DNA from 2 places in the Exiguobacterium sp. HSB13 genome. Region 1 is predicted to be linked to the other one. Evidence: predicted binding sites of a transcription regulator. Region 1 holds the regulator's gene; the other holds the start of a gene.

What was found. The regulator LexA, encoded in region 1, represses DNA repair genes until DNA is damaged. The targets are predictions, from matches to a motif close to CGAACATATGTTCG.
Region 2: the regulator LexA is predicted to act here: its motif matches at 2,771-2,784, upstream of ACZGCQ_RS13360 (Y-family DNA polymerase).

Annotation. Positions count from the first base shown of each region.
Region 1 covers NZ_JBUZOM010000001.1:432,876-441,150, reverse strand. Annotated here, with positions in the region: gene ACZGCQ_RS02260 (YneF family protein) at 49-279, opposite strand; gene tkt (transketolase) at 404-2,374, opposite strand; gene ACZGCQ_RS02250 (DUF896 domain-containing protein) at 2,672-2,908, opposite strand; gene ACZGCQ_RS02245 (YneB family resolvase-like protein) at 3,022-3,675, opposite strand; gene yneA (cell division suppressor protein YneA) at 3,721-4,008, opposite strand; gene lexA (transcriptional repressor LexA) at 4,220-4,834, shown strand; gene ACZGCQ_RS02230 (metal-binding protein) at 4,866-5,336, shown strand; gene ACZGCQ_RS02225 (MIP/aquaporin family protein) at 5,523-6,224, shown strand; gene glpK (glycerol kinase GlpK) at 6,268-7,770, shown strand; gene ACZGCQ_RS02215 (GNAT family N-acetyltransferase) at 7,965-8,275, opposite strand, start outside.
Region 2 covers NZ_JBUZOM010000002.1:313,429-321,703, forward strand. Annotated here, with positions in the region: gene ACZGCQ_RS13350 (ZIP family metal transporter) at 249-1,061, opposite strand; gene ACZGCQ_RS13355 (YolD-like family protein) at 1,113-1,442, opposite strand; gene ACZGCQ_RS13360 (Y-family DNA polymerase) at 1,426-2,748, opposite strand; gene ACZGCQ_RS13365 (pentapeptide repeat-containing protein) at 2,924-3,562, shown strand; gene ACZGCQ_RS13370 (MBL fold metallo-hydrolase) at 3,611-4,366, opposite strand; gene ACZGCQ_RS13375 (arsinothricin resistance N-acetyltransferase ArsN1 family A) at 4,427-4,915, opposite strand; gene ACZGCQ_RS13380 (1,2-dihydroxy-3-keto-5-methylthiopentene dioxygenase) at 5,040-5,576, opposite strand; gene ACZGCQ_RS13385 (methylthioribulose 1-phosphate dehydratase) at 5,593-6,213, opposite strand; gene ACZGCQ_RS13390 (2-hydroxy-3-keto-5-methylthiopentenyl-1-phosphate phosphatase) at 6,210-6,869, opposite strand; gene ACZGCQ_RS13395 (2,3-diketo-5-methylthiopentyl-1-phosphate enolase) at 6,866-8,056, opposite strand; SAM riboswitch class I at 8,127-8,229, opposite strand.

The sequences.
Region 1 (8,275 bases):
AAAAAATAGCAAACAAAAAGGAGACCATTCGGTCCCCTTTCGTACAGCTTATTTTTTAGGTGATTTCATTGAACCACTCATTGAACGCATCACTTGGTTGACTTTCTTTTGTGATGGCTTTTGACCCATTTGCATCATCAATGTCTTAATCATATCTTCGTTGATTGGTGGGTTTTGCTCCAAGTAGTTCATCATGTATCGACGAGCGATATAGAAACCAAGGGCGACACCTGCTACCAAGCAAAGAAGGGCAATTAAAATCCAAATCCATGTAGCCAAGTTGCTTCCTCCTCTAACTTAAAACGTCGCTTTTTACTATACTATAATTCCAATTGTTTGCATAGATGATAATAGATGAAAAACGAGCCCGACGTAAGATCGGACCCGTTTTCTCCGGAAGTGATTATCCGAGTTGCTTGACTGTTGCTAATACGTTTTCAACAGACATGCCGTATTCTTTCAAGAGGAAGTCCCCAGGAGCAGATGCGCCGAAACGATCGATTCCGATGACTTGTCCTTCTGTTCCTACATATTTGTACCAACCGAGTGAAGCGCCTGCTTCGATTGCGACACGCTTCGTGATGTGTTTTGGAAGAACTGATTCTTTGTACTCTGCTGACTGTGCTTCGAATACTTCCCATGATGGAAGAGAAACGACAGCTGCTGATTCACCAAGTTCTTTTTGTGCTTCGACAAGAAGGTGAACTTCTGAACCTGTACCAAGCAAGAGTGTATCAGCTTTCGTCACGTCACCAGCGATGACATAACCACCTTTTTCAGCGCCCTCTGTCGTCGTACCTTCAAGTTCAGGAAGACCTTGACGTGTCAAGACGAGAAGTGTCGGTTTGTCTTTCGCTTGAACCGCTGTTTTCCATGCTGCGATCGTCTCTTTTCCGTCTGCAGGACGGTAAATCGTGACGTTCGGCATTGCACGGAAACTCATCAAGTGTTCGACTGGCTCGTGTGTTGGACCATCTTCACCGACAGCGATCGAATCGTGCGTCAAGACGAAGATTGATGGAAGTCCCATTAACGCAGCAAGACGAACCGCTGGACGGAGGTAATCCGAGAAGACGAAGAATGTCGCGCCGTAAGGAATGACGCCTCCGTGAAGTGCCATACCGTTGACAGCCGCAGCCATTGCGAATTCACGTACACCGAACCAGATGTTACGACCGCTTGGGTCGATATCGAAATCTGCTTCGCCTTTGAGCATCGTGTTGTTCGATCCTGCAAGGTCAGCTGAACCACCGAACAATGTCGGAACGTTCTTCGCAAGACCATTCAAGACTTCACCGCTCGTTTGGCGTGTCGCTTTTTTCGATGACAAGTCGTACGTCGGAAGATCTGCTTCCCAGTTGCTTGGCAATTCGTTTGCGATCGCGCGAACGAGTTCAGCATGCAATTCTGGATGAGCTGCTTCGTATTGTTTCATCGTCTCGTTCCATGCGTCTTCTGCAGAAGCACCACGTTGGACGATCCGCTCGTCAAACAATGACTTAACTTCTTCAGGCACGTAGAACTCTTCGTGATCCCAAATGTAGCTTGCTTTCGTTAATTTGATTTCCGCTTCACCGAGTGGTGCACCGTGAGAAGCCGATTTCCCTGATTTGTTCGGTGAACCGAAACCGATGACTGTCTTGACTTCGATCAATGTTGGTTTTGTCGTCTCTGCTTGTGCCGCCGCGATTGCTTTCGAAATCGAATCGATATCCGTTCCGTCTTCTACGCGAATGACTTGCCAGTTGTACGCTTCGAAGCGCTTCTGGACGTTTTCAGAGAATGATTTATCGAGATCGCCATCAAGTGAGATATCGTTTGAATCATACAATACGACCAATTTACCAAGACCAAGGTGACCTGCGAGTGAAGCTGCTTCTGCTGAGACACCTTCCATCAAGTCTCCGTCTCCACAGATTCCGTATGTGAAGTGATCGACGACGTTGAGATCGTCACGGTTGTATTTTGCTTCAAGATGACGCTCTGCCATCGCCATACCAACTGCCATTGCAATCCCTTGACCAAGTGGACCTGTCGTTGCGTCTACACCAGCCGTGTGACGGTATTCCGGGTGACCTGGTGTTTTTGATCCCCATTGACGGAATGATTTAAGATCATCCATTGATAGATCATATCCCGATAGGTGGAGGAGTGAGTAGAGAAGCATCGAACCGTGTCCGGCTGAAAGTACAAAACGGTCGCGGTTGAACCATTCTGGATTTTTAGGGTTGTGGTTCATATGATCCGCCCAAAGCGAGAATGCCATCGGCGCTGCTCCCATTGGCATACCTGGGTGACCCGAGTTCGCCTTTTGTACGGCATCAATCGATAAGGTACGAATCGTATTAATTGCTAATTGTTCTACTGTCGTCATGTTCGTCAAAACAATCATCCTCTCTCTTTTTCACAAATTCCTACTCATTTTAGCACACTCTCAAATGTGATACAACTTTTCTAAATAGTATGTCACATTAAAATGAATGCGCTATCTATAGCCGTTCTTCCGACTCATACAGGATGCATGAATTGATGAAAGATCGTTATTAAGATGTATTGCTATCGTACAATGTTTCCTCATCTAACAGCTCTAAACAAAAAAGAGGTCCGCTTAACGCGAAACCTCTTTCTTCTATAAGAAGGAACAAACGATTATTAAGAAGAAACAAAACGATTATTGTTTATTCCGTTCTTCTTCTTGTGCTTGTTTTAATTTCTCTGGTGTTACGTCCGTACCTTCTTCATCGACGATTTTCATGCCCATGAGTTGGTTTTTAAACGATCCACGGAATGCTGCGAGATACGCTGCACGTAGCTCTTTTTGCTCTGCTGCTTCTGCTTCCGATAACGGCTCGACTTTTGATTTATTCGCTAATGCATTGATTCGATCTAATTGCTCTTGTGATAACATGGAATCCCTCTTTCTGTACGACTCAAACTTGAGTAGTTCAATTGTATTCTTACTGTAAAAGAGCTTACTAAAAAAAGCAAGTTAACCGCGTCCGTCGACGGGTTACTTGCTTCTCATTCCGAACTAGGCGTCAATTCGCGGTATTCAAGATATCGACGATTGACCGTTGCTTTTGAGATATCATGCCCCATCCCGCGAAGCGTAATCGCGATATCTGAAAACGTCAACCCGAGCTCTCGGAGACGTACGATTTCTTCGATCGGTACGTCTTTTCGACTACGCCCGGCGTTCTCTCCTTGACGATTGAGATTACGCTCCGGACGAAAGCCTTGTTCGACCGCTCGCCGCATGCCGCGCGCGATTTTTGCATTGTGCAGTTTCCGTTGATATTCTTCAACGAGCGAGACGATCTCAAGGACCATTGCTTCTGCATCAGCAAGCTGATATTCTCCATCCGAATCAAGTGTCATCAACCGAACACCGTGCTTCTTAAACGTGTGCAAAATAGCGATTTTCGCATTCCCCCGACCAATTCGTGTGTCATCCGTCACGAGTACCGCATCTACCGCATCACGTGTCACATGGTCAAGAACCGTCAGCATTCCTTCCCGATCAACGTCATATCCACTCTCTTTTTCAGAGACGATGTCTATGACATCAAAGCCCTTTTGAGACGCGACCTTGGAAAGCTCCATCCGTTGGCGTTCAATCGAACTATCTTGTGCTTCTTTTTCGGTCGACACCCGACAATAAATCACGACCTTCATCGTACCTCACATCCCTGTTCGTTCTTTCACAACTTTTCCATTTTGTCATTGTTGTGCGATTGGTACAACGATTTTGCTTTTTGAGATGACGTGTTTTGTCTCGACATCATTATTTTTGATCAACCAGTTGACGTATTCTTCATCTGACATCGAACCATCATTGTAGACTTCAGCAATTTGTTCAACTGTAGCGTTCTCATCGACCGTAACGGAAGCGGTCATCAGTTGCGCTACCTTTTCATCAGGGCGTGGTGTGAGTAAAAAGATCACGAAGGCAATACTTAATGCATAGAAGAGAATTGAAAAAGCATGAGTACGAATCGTATGAATCATCATGAATCCCTCCAAATATGAAATGAATGATTTAGAATAAATGTTCGCGGAACAATTGTTCGCATAACTCATAATAAACACAGAACCCGTGTTCGGTCAACACAAAATGTCGAACAATTGTTTGTACGCTCATTTGTTCTATGTTATAGTGAATCTAGAAACATATATTCTTACATTTCAAACTTCAATCCAGAAAGAGGTGGCAATTCGTATGCGGAAAATGTCTAAGCGCCAACAAGAGATTCTCGACTACATCGTCTCTGAAGTGAAACTGAAGGGGTATCCACCATCAGTTCGTGAAATCGGAGAAGCAGTCGGACTCGCGTCTAGCTCGACGGTACACGGTCATTTGGATCGACTCGAGAAACGGGGAATGATTCGCCGTGACCCGACGAAACCACGTGCGATTGAGATATTGCTTGATAAGCCTGAAGAAATCACGGAAGCCATCGTCCATGTTCCCGTCATCGGGAAAGTCACAGCGGGTCTTCCGATTACAGCGATTGAAAACATCGAAGAACAGTTCCCACTCCCTGCACATTATGTAGGAAACGAAACGGTCTTCATGTTAACGATCGATGGTGAATCGATGATTAACGCAGGTATTCTTGACGGCGATCGTGTCATCGTGCGCCAACAAAACACAGCAGAAAACGGAGAAATCGTCGTAGCTATGACCGAAGATAGCGAAGCGACGGTGAAACGGTTCTTCTTAGAAGATCAACAGGTACGTCTACAACCAGAAAATGACTCGATGGATCCGATGTATTTCGATAATGTCTCCATTCTTGGTAAGGTAATCGGCGTGTATCGGACGATTCATTGACGGAGGGACCAGTTACGACTGGTCTTTTTTCATGCCTTCAGGAAATGTACATGATACCGTTAATACCGTTGCACTGACGGGTTACGTTGCGTATTCGGTCGCAACGCAACAAACGGATTGGTTACCGACCGCCATTGGTATCGCTGTCGGTACGCTTTGGTTGTCACCCGACCTCGATTTAAAGTCAGAACCCTATTATCGCTTCGGACCATTTCGAGTCCTGTGGATGCCTTATGTCAAGATCATGCCCCACCGCTCGATCTGGTCGCATGGATTGATCATCGGAGATATCATCCGACTTCTTTACAGTGCAGCGATTCTGATTCCGCTACTATTTTTAAGTCTATATTTTCAGGTTCTTGATTCTGCTACGATTGATTCGTGGTTTGCTTCCTTGCCTGCCTTCGTCGTTGGTATCATGGTGGCGAGCACGATTCATATCCTACTAGATTATTCCAGCAGTTGGTTTCGACCTAAAAAAAGAAAAAAGCGTCGCCGTTAACACCTCTTTTGCTTGCTCGCAAGTGGAATGAGGTGTTTTCTTATCCACTTTTTCGTATCTTTAAACATCAAAATAAAAAATTTCCATTCCTATATTTCAATTATATGTATTGAAAACGTTCTCAAATCGGAGTAATTTAAAGTAGAAAGGCCATTATCTGCTTTAATCCAAAGGGAGGGTTTTTGCATGAATAACTTTGTACTAGAAATGATCGGTACGATGATCCTCATCCTGCTCGGGGATGGTGTCGTCGCCGGTGTCGTCTTGAAAAAGACGAAGTCGGAAAACAGCGGATGGATTGTCATCACGTTCGCTTGGGGTCTTGCCGTCATGACAGCAGCATTCGTCGCTGCTGAGAGTGGAGCGCACTTGAATCCCGCATTGACGATCGCACTTGCTTTGAACTCTGATCTACCGTGGGCAGACGTTCCGATCTACATTGCCGGACAACTTGTCGGAGCTTTCATCGGCGCCATTCTCGTTTGGCTTCATTACATGAAACATTTTGAAGCGACTGATGATCAAGCAGCAAAACTCGGTGTGTTCGCAACAGGTCCAGCGATTCGCCATACGCCGTCGAACTTGATTTCTGAGATTATCGGGACATTTGTTCTCGTCTTCGGTATCTTGGCACTCGGTCTATCGACATTCGGTGACGGCTTAAAACCACTCATCGTTGGTTTACTCGTCGTCGTCATCGGTCTATCACTTGGTGGTACAACAGGGTACGCCATCAACCCGGCTCGTGACCTTGGACCGCGTATCGCGCACGCTATCCTACCGATTCCGAATAAAGGTTCATCTGACTGGGGCTATTCATGGATTCCTGTCGTTGGTCCAATCATCGGTGGAGCGCTTGCCGTGTTCATCTATCAATTGATCTACTAAGATCACGTCTCACTAACACATACCGCTCAAGGGGGATTTCGAAATGGAAAACAAGTATATCCTAGCACTCGACCAAGGTACGACAAGCTCACGTGCGATCATCTTCGATCACGATGGGAAAATCGTCAACTCGGCACAACGGGAATTCAAACAATACTTCCCGCAACCAGGCTGGGTCGAGCATGATGCAAACGAAATCTGGGGTTCGATTCTTGCTGTCATGGCTGAAGCACTCGGTACAGCAGATATCAAACCGGAGCAAATCGCCGGAATCGGAATCACGAACCAACGTGAAACGACGGTCGTCTGGAACAAAGAAACAGGCAAACCTGTCTATCACGCACTCGTTTGGCAATCGCGTCAAACGTCTAGTATCTGTGACGACTTAAAAGAACAAGGCTTGAACCAGAAGTTCCGTGATAAAACAGGGCTTTTGATTGATGCCTACTTCTCTGGTACGAAAGTCAAATGGATCCTCGACAACGTCGAAGGTGCACGTGAGCAGGCAGAGAACGGTGAATTGCTCTTCGGTACGATCGATACGTGGCTCGTTTGGAAACTGTCTGGTGGAAAAACGCACATCACAGACTACACGAACGCTTCACGAACATTGATGTATAACATCTACGAACAAAAATGGGATGAAGAGTTACTCGATATCCTCGGTGTTCCTGCTTCGATGTTGCCAGAAGTTCGTCAATCGAGTGAAGTCTACGACAAAACGGTACCGTATCACTTCTTCGGTTACGAAGTGCCTATCGCTGGGATTGCGGGTGACCAACAAGCCGCACTCTTCGGTCAAACATGCTTCGAAGCGGGTGAAGGCAAGAACACATATGGAACAGGTTGTTTCATGCTTATGAACACGGGTGAGAAAGCTGTTTCTTCTGATCATGGACTCTTGACGACAATTGCTTGGGGCGTCGATGGAAAAGTGGAATATGCGCTTGAAGGATCGATCTTCGTCGCTGGTTCTGCGATCCAGTGGCTCCGTGATGGACTCCGGATGTTGAAACACGCGAAAGATTCAGAAGGTTACGCAACAAAAGTCGATTCAACAGACGGTGTCTACGTCGTTCCTGCTTTCGTTGGTCTCGGCGCACCATACTGGGATTCAGATGTTCGCGGGGCAATCTTCGGATTAACACGCGGAACAGATAAGGAGCACTTCGTTCGGGCAACGCTTGAATCACTTGCTTATCAAACACGCGACGTGTTAACAGCGATGGAACAAGATTCCGGAATCGAACTGAAGACACTCCGTGTCGACGGTGGTGCTGTAGCCAACAACTTCTTGATGCAGTTCCAATCGGACATCCTAGGCGTTCCTGTCGATCGTCCGCAAATCAATGAAACGACAGCACTCGGCGCAGCCTATCTAGCTGGATTAGCCGTTGGTTACTGGAAAGATAAAGCGGAAATTAAACAACAATGGAAGCTAGATCACCAGTTTAAACCAGAGATGAAAGAAGACGATCGTGAACAACGCTATGCCGGATGGCAAAAAGCAGTCGAAGCGACAATGGTCTTCAAACCATCGAAATAAAATTATTAACCCGGTCCCTTTTGCAGAGGGACCGGGTTTTCACTGTCTTATAAAAACTACAATAAAGTCATTTTTAAAGTCATTTTTCTAACACCAAACTCAAAAGTGTCGCCTCAGCACATACATCATAATTCTTTGTGCTACTCTTTCGCATAGAGGAGTTCACATGTATTCCTTTCCATTTATAATGTGGATCACTCATTTTTCTCTAGCATGATCATGTCGATCGCCTGTATTCCGTTCTCCCAGATTTCCTCTGGATACGACCGAAAAAAATCTTTTTTTATATCGTATAGCCGGAAACCAAGCTTTTGGTAGAAAGCTAAATTATCAATACTCGAATTAGCCGTTCCTACGATGAAATGATGATACTCTTGTTCCTTATATTGTTCGAGCGTTAATGAGATGATCCTCTTTCCTAACCCTTGACCCTGTTGTTCTTTTTTGATGGCGACGTTTTTTATTTCCATTGTATCTTGATTAATTTTGGTCATAACAATAACAC
Region 2 (8,275 bases), on a different contig from region 1:
TAAGACGCGTTGTACGATTTAAATTCGTTTGGATAAGATAATAGATGGATTTAGATTTCATCGGATAGATCAGGAGATTCGATCATTTCCATTCATACTAAAACAGTATGAAAGAAAAGGAAATCTTTCTGTTAGGACACAAGGTCAGAAAAACTTCAAATCGATTGGCTTCACTGGAATATGCCTGGATCTACAAACAGAAAAACGAGCAGGAGACGGTATCGTCCACTACTCGTTTTGCAACAGGCTCATCCTAAAGCGACGTCAAGAATCATCATGACAGTAAAACCGACCATCAGACCAAGTGTTGCTAAATCGGATCCGTTCTCTGCTTGTGATTCCGGAATCAATTCTTCGACGACAACGAAAATCATCGCACCAGCGGCGAACGATAACGCATACGGTAGAAGCGGTTGAACGAAGAAGACCGCAGCCGCTCCAACCATCGCGGCAATCGGTTCGACGATCGCTGACAATTGACCGTAATGAAAGGCGCGCCGGCGCGACATCCCTTCACCGCGTAATGGAATCGATAGGGCAGCCCCCTCCGGCATGTTTTGAATCCCAATACCGAGTGCGAGGGTCAAGGCACCGGCGACGGTCGCTCCGTCCATGTTCAAGGCAGCGGCACCGAAAGCGACACCAATCGCAAGACCTTCAGGAATGTTGTGCAATGTGATCGCAAGAAACAGTAACGTCGTTTTCTTGAGTCCTGTCGAAGGACCTTCCGCTGTCTCGAGTGGTGCAGATAAGTGCAAATGCGGTGTAACGAAGTCGAGGAGACGGACGAAAAATCCACCAGCGAGAAAACCGATGGCGGCAGGAATCCAAGCGATTCCACCATCCTGCTCCGTGAACTCGATCGCAGGAGCAAGCAACGACCAAAACGACGCGGCAATCATGACGCCAGCAGCAAAACCGAGCATCATGTTCATGACGCGTTTTTCAATCGTCGTAAAGACAAAGACGAGTGCCGCACCAAGTGCGGTTAACCCCCACGTCATCATTCCGGCAAGCAATGCTTGCACGACGACGGGGAGGGAAGTAAACCAATCCAACATGACTATTCCTTCTTTCCGGGCACGATTTAAAGCATCCATCTGTATGAGAGCTTACCCGTTTTCGATCCGGACGATTCGTGTGAAGGGAATTTCAATGACTTCACGTCCGCGCAGAAAGAGAACGGAACGTTCGGGTGCTAGTCGTTCCACGAAACCGACGACCGTCACGTAGCTACTTTCCTTATAATACGTGATTTCAAGTTCGTTTCCTTCTATTAAAGCTTCTTGAAGCAGAAAGTGCCATGATTCTTGCAACTGTTCATCAATTTCAGGCAAGTCGAGCTGATGCATCTGGACATAATATTCCCGCAGCAGTTGCAAATGTTCCGGCATGAGAAAAGGAATCCATTTTAAATTTCCCCGATCACGATACGCTGTCATGAAGATCACCTCCCGGATGACCGCCGACGAAACGAAGGCGACGTTTGGCGACACTCGTATCAAGAAACGAGACAGCGAGGCGAATCGTCCCTTTTCCGTAGCGAAGATTGACGACATCCATTGCTTTTAATAACCGTCGCCGTTTCCAGAGTCGCGCATTATCCTCGAACAACGACAACTGTAAGGTGCCTTGATCGGCAGTCAAATGTCCCACTGAAACGGATAAAAAACGAACAGGTTCTCCGTCGAGCCAATTCGGTTCGAACAATTGTAAGACGTGACGCAGAATGATGCGTTCATCGGATGTTGGATAAGGCAACCGTACTTGACGGGAGAAACCACTTCGGACGACGTTTCGAGAATAGCGGACACCAATGTGAACGGTCCAGCCGACTTGATTCGAAAAGCGACAACGTGCGGCGACATCCTGCACGAGTTCATTGAGCACATTTCGGATGCGTTCGAACTGATAATAGTCCTGCATCAACGTCACACCGTGTCCAATCGTCCGTTGAGGGGCTTTCTCGAACAAATGACGAGGGGCAAGGAGTGTTGGTGACGCGTCAAGACCCCAAGCGTGATGCCACAGTTCGGCACCGATGACACCGAAGCGTTCGTGTAACTCTTCGACGGGGCGCATGGCAAGATCACCGATTGTTTCAATCCCCATCATCTGCAGATGTTGTTCCATGCGGTGTCCGACCCCCCACATCTTCCGAATCGGAAAATCATGAAGACGTCGTGCGACATCAGCATATCCACATCGCGCGATGCCTTCTTTTTTCCCGATTAAATCAAGGGTCAGTTTCGCGATGACGTTATTTGGACCAATCCCGATGCGGACGTGGATGCCGGTTTGTTTCAGGATTGCCTCTTTAATTTTGTGGGCAGCTTGCAGATCGGAACCAAATAGGCGATCGGTTCCGGTCATATCAATGAAGCTTTCGTCAATCGAATAGACGCGAATGGCTTCAGGTGGGGCGAATTGGTGCAGGACATCAAGGACACGGATTGACGTCTTCATATAAGCGAGCATACGTGGTTCGACAAGTTGAATCGTACGACGAACAGCGTATGGCAATTGCTCGATTTCATATAATCGACCGGCTGTCTTGATTCCAAGTGCTTTTAAGGCAGGGGTGGCAGCGAGAATGACGGACCCGCTTCGTTTTAAATCGGAGACGACCGCCAGGCGTGTCGTCAAGGGTGGGAGATTGCGATACTGGCATTCACAGCTGGCGTAGAAGGACACACTGTCGACGCAAAAAATACGTTTATCTTGTGGTAAAACGACGGAAGGAAACATCTGAATCACTCCTTTACATAAAAGAACGTATGTTCTTATTTTGGTTTCCTTGACTATAGCATGGTCTCAAAGTGTCTCAAAATAAAAACTGTTGAAAAAAGGGGGATTTGAACGATTTTCCCTCATATAAAAGGAGTTTGATACACTAAGGGAGAGAAAAAAGGGGGAACCTTCATTGAAAGAGACCAATATCCGTTTACCAGAATTACCGAAAACACTTCAGCTAGAGATCTTCGATCAAGTCGAAATCGATGACCCGTATCTGAAAGGAGCGCGTTATGAGAAAGAGTCGATGCCAAGTGAACTGACAGAACGCATCGATGCCTATCAAGTGTGTTTTCAAAATATCTCGTTCGCGAATCTGACCTTTGACCGTGGTTCGTTCGAAGATATCCGTTTTGAGCAATGTGACTTAACGGGATGTCACTTCCAAGAAACTCGTTTTCACCGCGTATCCTTCGTCGGATGCCGGATGACGGGTGTTCAGTTCGAAGATTGTACGCTGGACCATTTGACGATTCAGGAAGGACTTGCGGATTACGTACAGTTCATTCGCAGTACGCTCCGTCATCAACACTGGAGTGAAACGACGATGAAAGAAGCGCAGTTCTTCGAAGTGAAACCGACCCAGTGGAAACTCGAAGCGGTCCGGCTTACCGATAGCCAATGGATTGAAACACCGTTAAAAGGCCTCGATCTCCGGCAGACGGAACTCTCTGGTATTACGATCGATCCACGATTTTTACCAGGTGCTGTCATTACGGAAGAACAGGCAGTCGCCTTTGCTCGATTATTAGGGTTGGTCATTCCATAAAAAAAGTCTCTTTTCGATGGATTTCGAAAAGAGACTTTTGGTTTGTTCTTAAAATGACATCGTTTCGCCATCCTCTGGAATGAGGAAATGGGCAGAAAGGTGGAAGGCGGCTAAAAAGTCAGCAATCATATCGCGCCGCAGGAGACAATGATTGACGGACTCGAGGTGCGAGACGATGATCGTTGCTTCCGCTGCTGCTTCGTGTACCGCAAGGAGATCGCGTTGTGACATCGTAATCGGTTCTCCGGTCAGGAACTGAGCAGCGCCGCTGTTGACGACGATGATGTCGGGGGTATGCTGTTCAATCGCGTGTGCGACCTCGTCACACCAGATCGTATCCCCAGCGATATAAAGTGTCGGTTCGTCCGGGTGCGTGAGGACGAGTCCAGACACACGTCCCATCCGTTCACCGATTTCACCGACACCATGCTGTCCACCTGTTCGATGGATTTGGATATCACCGATCGTCACACCGGCATCGAAGGAAGAAACGTTCGTGAAGTCGGCTTCTCGGATGTGTTGCGCGTCCTCTTCTTGCTGCGCATAAATCGGTAAATGCTTGGGTAATAGTTGTTTAGCAGCATCGTCGAAATGATCGGCGTGCAGATGCGTAACAAAGATAGCGTCAGGATCGAGCAGTGTGTTGACATCGACCGGTAAGTCGACGAGTGGATTGGCGACGGCATTCGGTGTCTGTCCGAAAGGAGGCAAACTGCCTTTTTCGCCGAGGAACGGATCAATCAGTAAGACTTGATTGGCATACGTGACGACGAGCGTTGCATTACGAATTTGTTGAATATCCATTAGGTTCATCCTCTCTCAATGACTCGGATTAACTATTCCCCATCTGGCATTCAATGAATCCTATCGCAAGCGTTTCTCCATCGCCATAACGTCGACATATTCGCCGTTCAACTGTCCTTGTTCCTTAAACGTTCCGACAATCCGGAACCCGGAGCGGATATAGAGTTTTTGTCCGATTTTATTGAACGGGAAGGTGAAGAGAATCAGTTTATGCATCTGATGATCGCGCGCATGTTGTTCAGCCGTTTCAAGCAAACGTGTGCCAATCCCTTGTCCACGATGAGTCCGAGTGATATAAACCGAAATCTCACCGACGGATGCGTAGACAGGACGCGGATTATACGGATCGAGGGAAATGAAGCCGAGGACACCTGTGTCATCTTCAGCGACATATCCGGCATATCGATCGGTGCGTTCCGCATACCACTGGGTCATGAAGGATAAGTCCTTTTGGTCGGTCTCAAGCGTTGCGATCCGATCTTCGATGCCTTCGTTATAGATGGCGAGAATCGCTGGTAAGTCGTGTTCCGTTACGGGACGAATATGCATGACGCTCACTTCCTCATCGCTTTTCCTTCATTATATCGGTTACGTGTCAATGTAGTGATATGTTTGTGCGATAAGAAAAATGCCCATCCCTTCATATAGAAGAGAATGGGCATTTTTATAGTCTTTAAGAGACTGTGGATGTCTCGTTCTCGTAAATCGGAACCCAGCCGTCTGTCGTGACGAAGATCCGGACAGCGACTACTTTACGATCGTCTTGAAGCGTAAAGTAGTGGCGCGTGTTAACAGGAACGGAGATCAAATCACCAGGGTTGAGTTCGATGTTATAGTAGCCGACTTCTTCGTCTTTGATCGCAAAAACGCCGTGACCGCTGACGATGAAACGAACTTCGTCATCCGTGTGATGATGTTCTTTCTGGAAGTTGACGAGCAACTCATCAAGGTTCGGTGTCGTATCCGAAAGTGAAATGATATCAGCTGTCTGATACCCACGACGTTCTGATACATCTTTGATTTCTGGAGCGAACGTATCGAGAATCGTTTGTTTGTCTGCATCCGTCAGTGTGAAGTTTTCAACGAGATGCGCTGGAAGTTTCGAAACGTCCCATTGTTCGTAAAGAACGCCGCGTGACGCAAGGAAGTCAGCGACTTCCGTTTGATCCGTATACCGTGTGTTTGTTTCTTGGAAAAAGACTGTTGCCATGAGATGATTCCTCCTTTTAATGAATAGATTGACGGCATGATTGCAACGTCAACGTATAGTTAAATAAAAACTCGAAGGCTTCGAGGTGTTTCTTTGCTTCAAAAGCGGTCGGTGCCCAGACCGTGATTCCGTGATTGCGGATCAGGACGGCACCGCTGTCCGCTGTGACATACGGTGCAAAAGCAGCAGCAAGTGTCGGGATGTCCGCATGATTTGGAATGATCGGTACCGTGACCGTTGCATCTTCTTCCCACTTGCCGAGTGCCTTGATGATTTCCTGCCCGGAAAAGGTGATACTGCCTTGATCGCCATAGAGTTCCGAAATCACATTGTTCGCAATCGTATGGACATGCAGGGAACAACCAGCGTCCGTTCGGTTGAACACCTCGACATGGAGCAATGTCTCAGCGGAAGGACGCCCGGATTGCTCACCGATTAATTGACCGGTCGCATCGACATGAACGAAGTCGTCAGGAGTCGTCTGCCGTTTATCTTTTCCGCTTGCCGTCACAAGGAATTCAACCGGAACACCGGACGTCCGAATGGCGAGATTGCCACTCGTACCAGGGAACCAATCGCGCGCCGCAAGCTCTTGTTTGATGGCGCGTAGCTCTTCATACCGTCGCATGAATGTCATGTTGTCACCTCCGCTCGTGTTAAATCATGAACGATATCGTGGAACGTCTCAAACGGTGTGTAGGCGATATCGTTCTCTTCACACAACGTGATCAGATAATCACGGGCATAGACACGATCCGCTTGTTTCGCAAGTTCGAAGTCCGTCACCGAGTCGCCGATGACGATGATAATGTCACCGTCTTTACGCAATGTCCGGGCAACGGATGTTTTACAACAGCCGCACCCGTTTGTGCAATGGGCATCGCAGGCGTTCGGCCAATCGATATGGACGAATGGACCACTGAAATCGGCGACGTTACAGTAAATCTGTTCATGTTCAAGGAATGGCGCTAAGATCGGTTCGACGAAGAAGTCCATCCCACCGCTGACGATCGAAAAATCGATGCCTTGACGACGACTGTACTGAAGCAATTCCGAAAATCCGTCGCGAATAACGGCGCGCTCCAACAAAAAGTCAAGATAGGCTGTTTTTCCGTCAGACGGCAGAAGTGCGAACATTTGCCCGACACCACTCTGAATCGATAGCGTCCGGTCGAGTACGCCGCGTTTCAACGGTTCGAAGTCACTCGCTGGCGCAAATGCCTGCATGAGTGCAATGATATTATCCTGCGTCGTCACCGTACCGTCGAAGTCACAAAGAATCCGTACGGTCATGACTTGATTCCCCAAGCGTCGAGGGCGATCCGTAATTCTTCATGACGCGATGCTGCCGTCGATAGGGACTCATTTGCGAGTGCCGCATCGAGTGCTTGACGGAAAGCGATGACGCCAGCCGCAGCACCTTGCGGATGACCATGTACTCCGCCGCCGGCGTTGATGACGGAATCGATACCGAAGTCCTGTACGAGTTGAGCGACGAGTCCGGGATGAATACCGGCTGAAGGAACCGGGAAGATCGATTTCGTCTGACCGAGACGGGTCGCTTCGACCGTGATGCCACGAGCGACATCCTTTGGCAAAGCGACATTGCCGTAAGGAGACGGGAATAGCGTCAAGTCTGCTCCAGCAGCACGTGGTAATGTGCCAAGTAAGACAGGAGCTGCGACTCCGTGATTCGGGCTAGCGATCAACGCACCGCTATATGCCGGATGATTGAAGATCGGAACGTTGATCTCCGGATCACGTGCCAGTTCACGTAAGACGTCGAGTCCGTAAGTGAAGGTATTCAACAAGAAAGCAGTCGCTCCAGCATCAATCAACCGTTTGGCCTGATCCTTGAGCGTAAAGACGGGACCACTAAGTGTGATCGCATACAACGCGCGTTTACCAGTCTGGTGGAAGTGAGCATCGATGACCTCTCGTCCGATCCGTGCCCGATCAATCGTCGGTGTCAACGGATTGTCGTATAGGATCTCATCATCTTTGACAAGATCGATCCCACCAGCGAGTTGTCCTTCAAGTTGATCACGAAGGAATGATAGATCGCGTCCGATGACCCCTTTGAAGATACTCATTAACAACGGTCGATCTTCGACACCGATTAAGGAACGGACCCCTTCGATACCGAACTTCGCACCTGGAAAATCTGGTGTGAACGTGTCCGGTAACAGAAGTTCCGTTAATTTGATTTCACCGTCGAGTGAAAGTTTCCCGAAGACGGTCGTCAGAATCGCAGAAAAGTCGCGCGACACGTTATGTTCCGGATAACGAATCGTGATATATCCTTTTCCATCGCGCTCTTCCGTATGTACGACCTCCCCTTTGAACGAGGCGAGTTGTTGTTGCTCGAGATGATTCAGTTCCGTCCAAGAACCGACCGTCAAACCAAGCGCGAGTTGTTCAGCGCGTTGCTCGAGTCGATTGCGGGCAGTCAATTGATAAGTAGCAGTGATATAACCCATGTCTTTCCTCCTTCAACAAAAAAATGGTCTCTCGTCAGCGACAAGAGACCATGAATGATTCGAACGTGGACTCTTATCTGTCAGCTTTAGTAGCTGCAAGAATTAGCACCGTGCCAAAAGGTCGGTTGCTGCGACATCGTAGGGCTTGTCCCTCCGTCTGCTCTTGATAAGAATTGGATGAAATTGTGAAATCTAATTGCAATTTTTACATGAGAATCG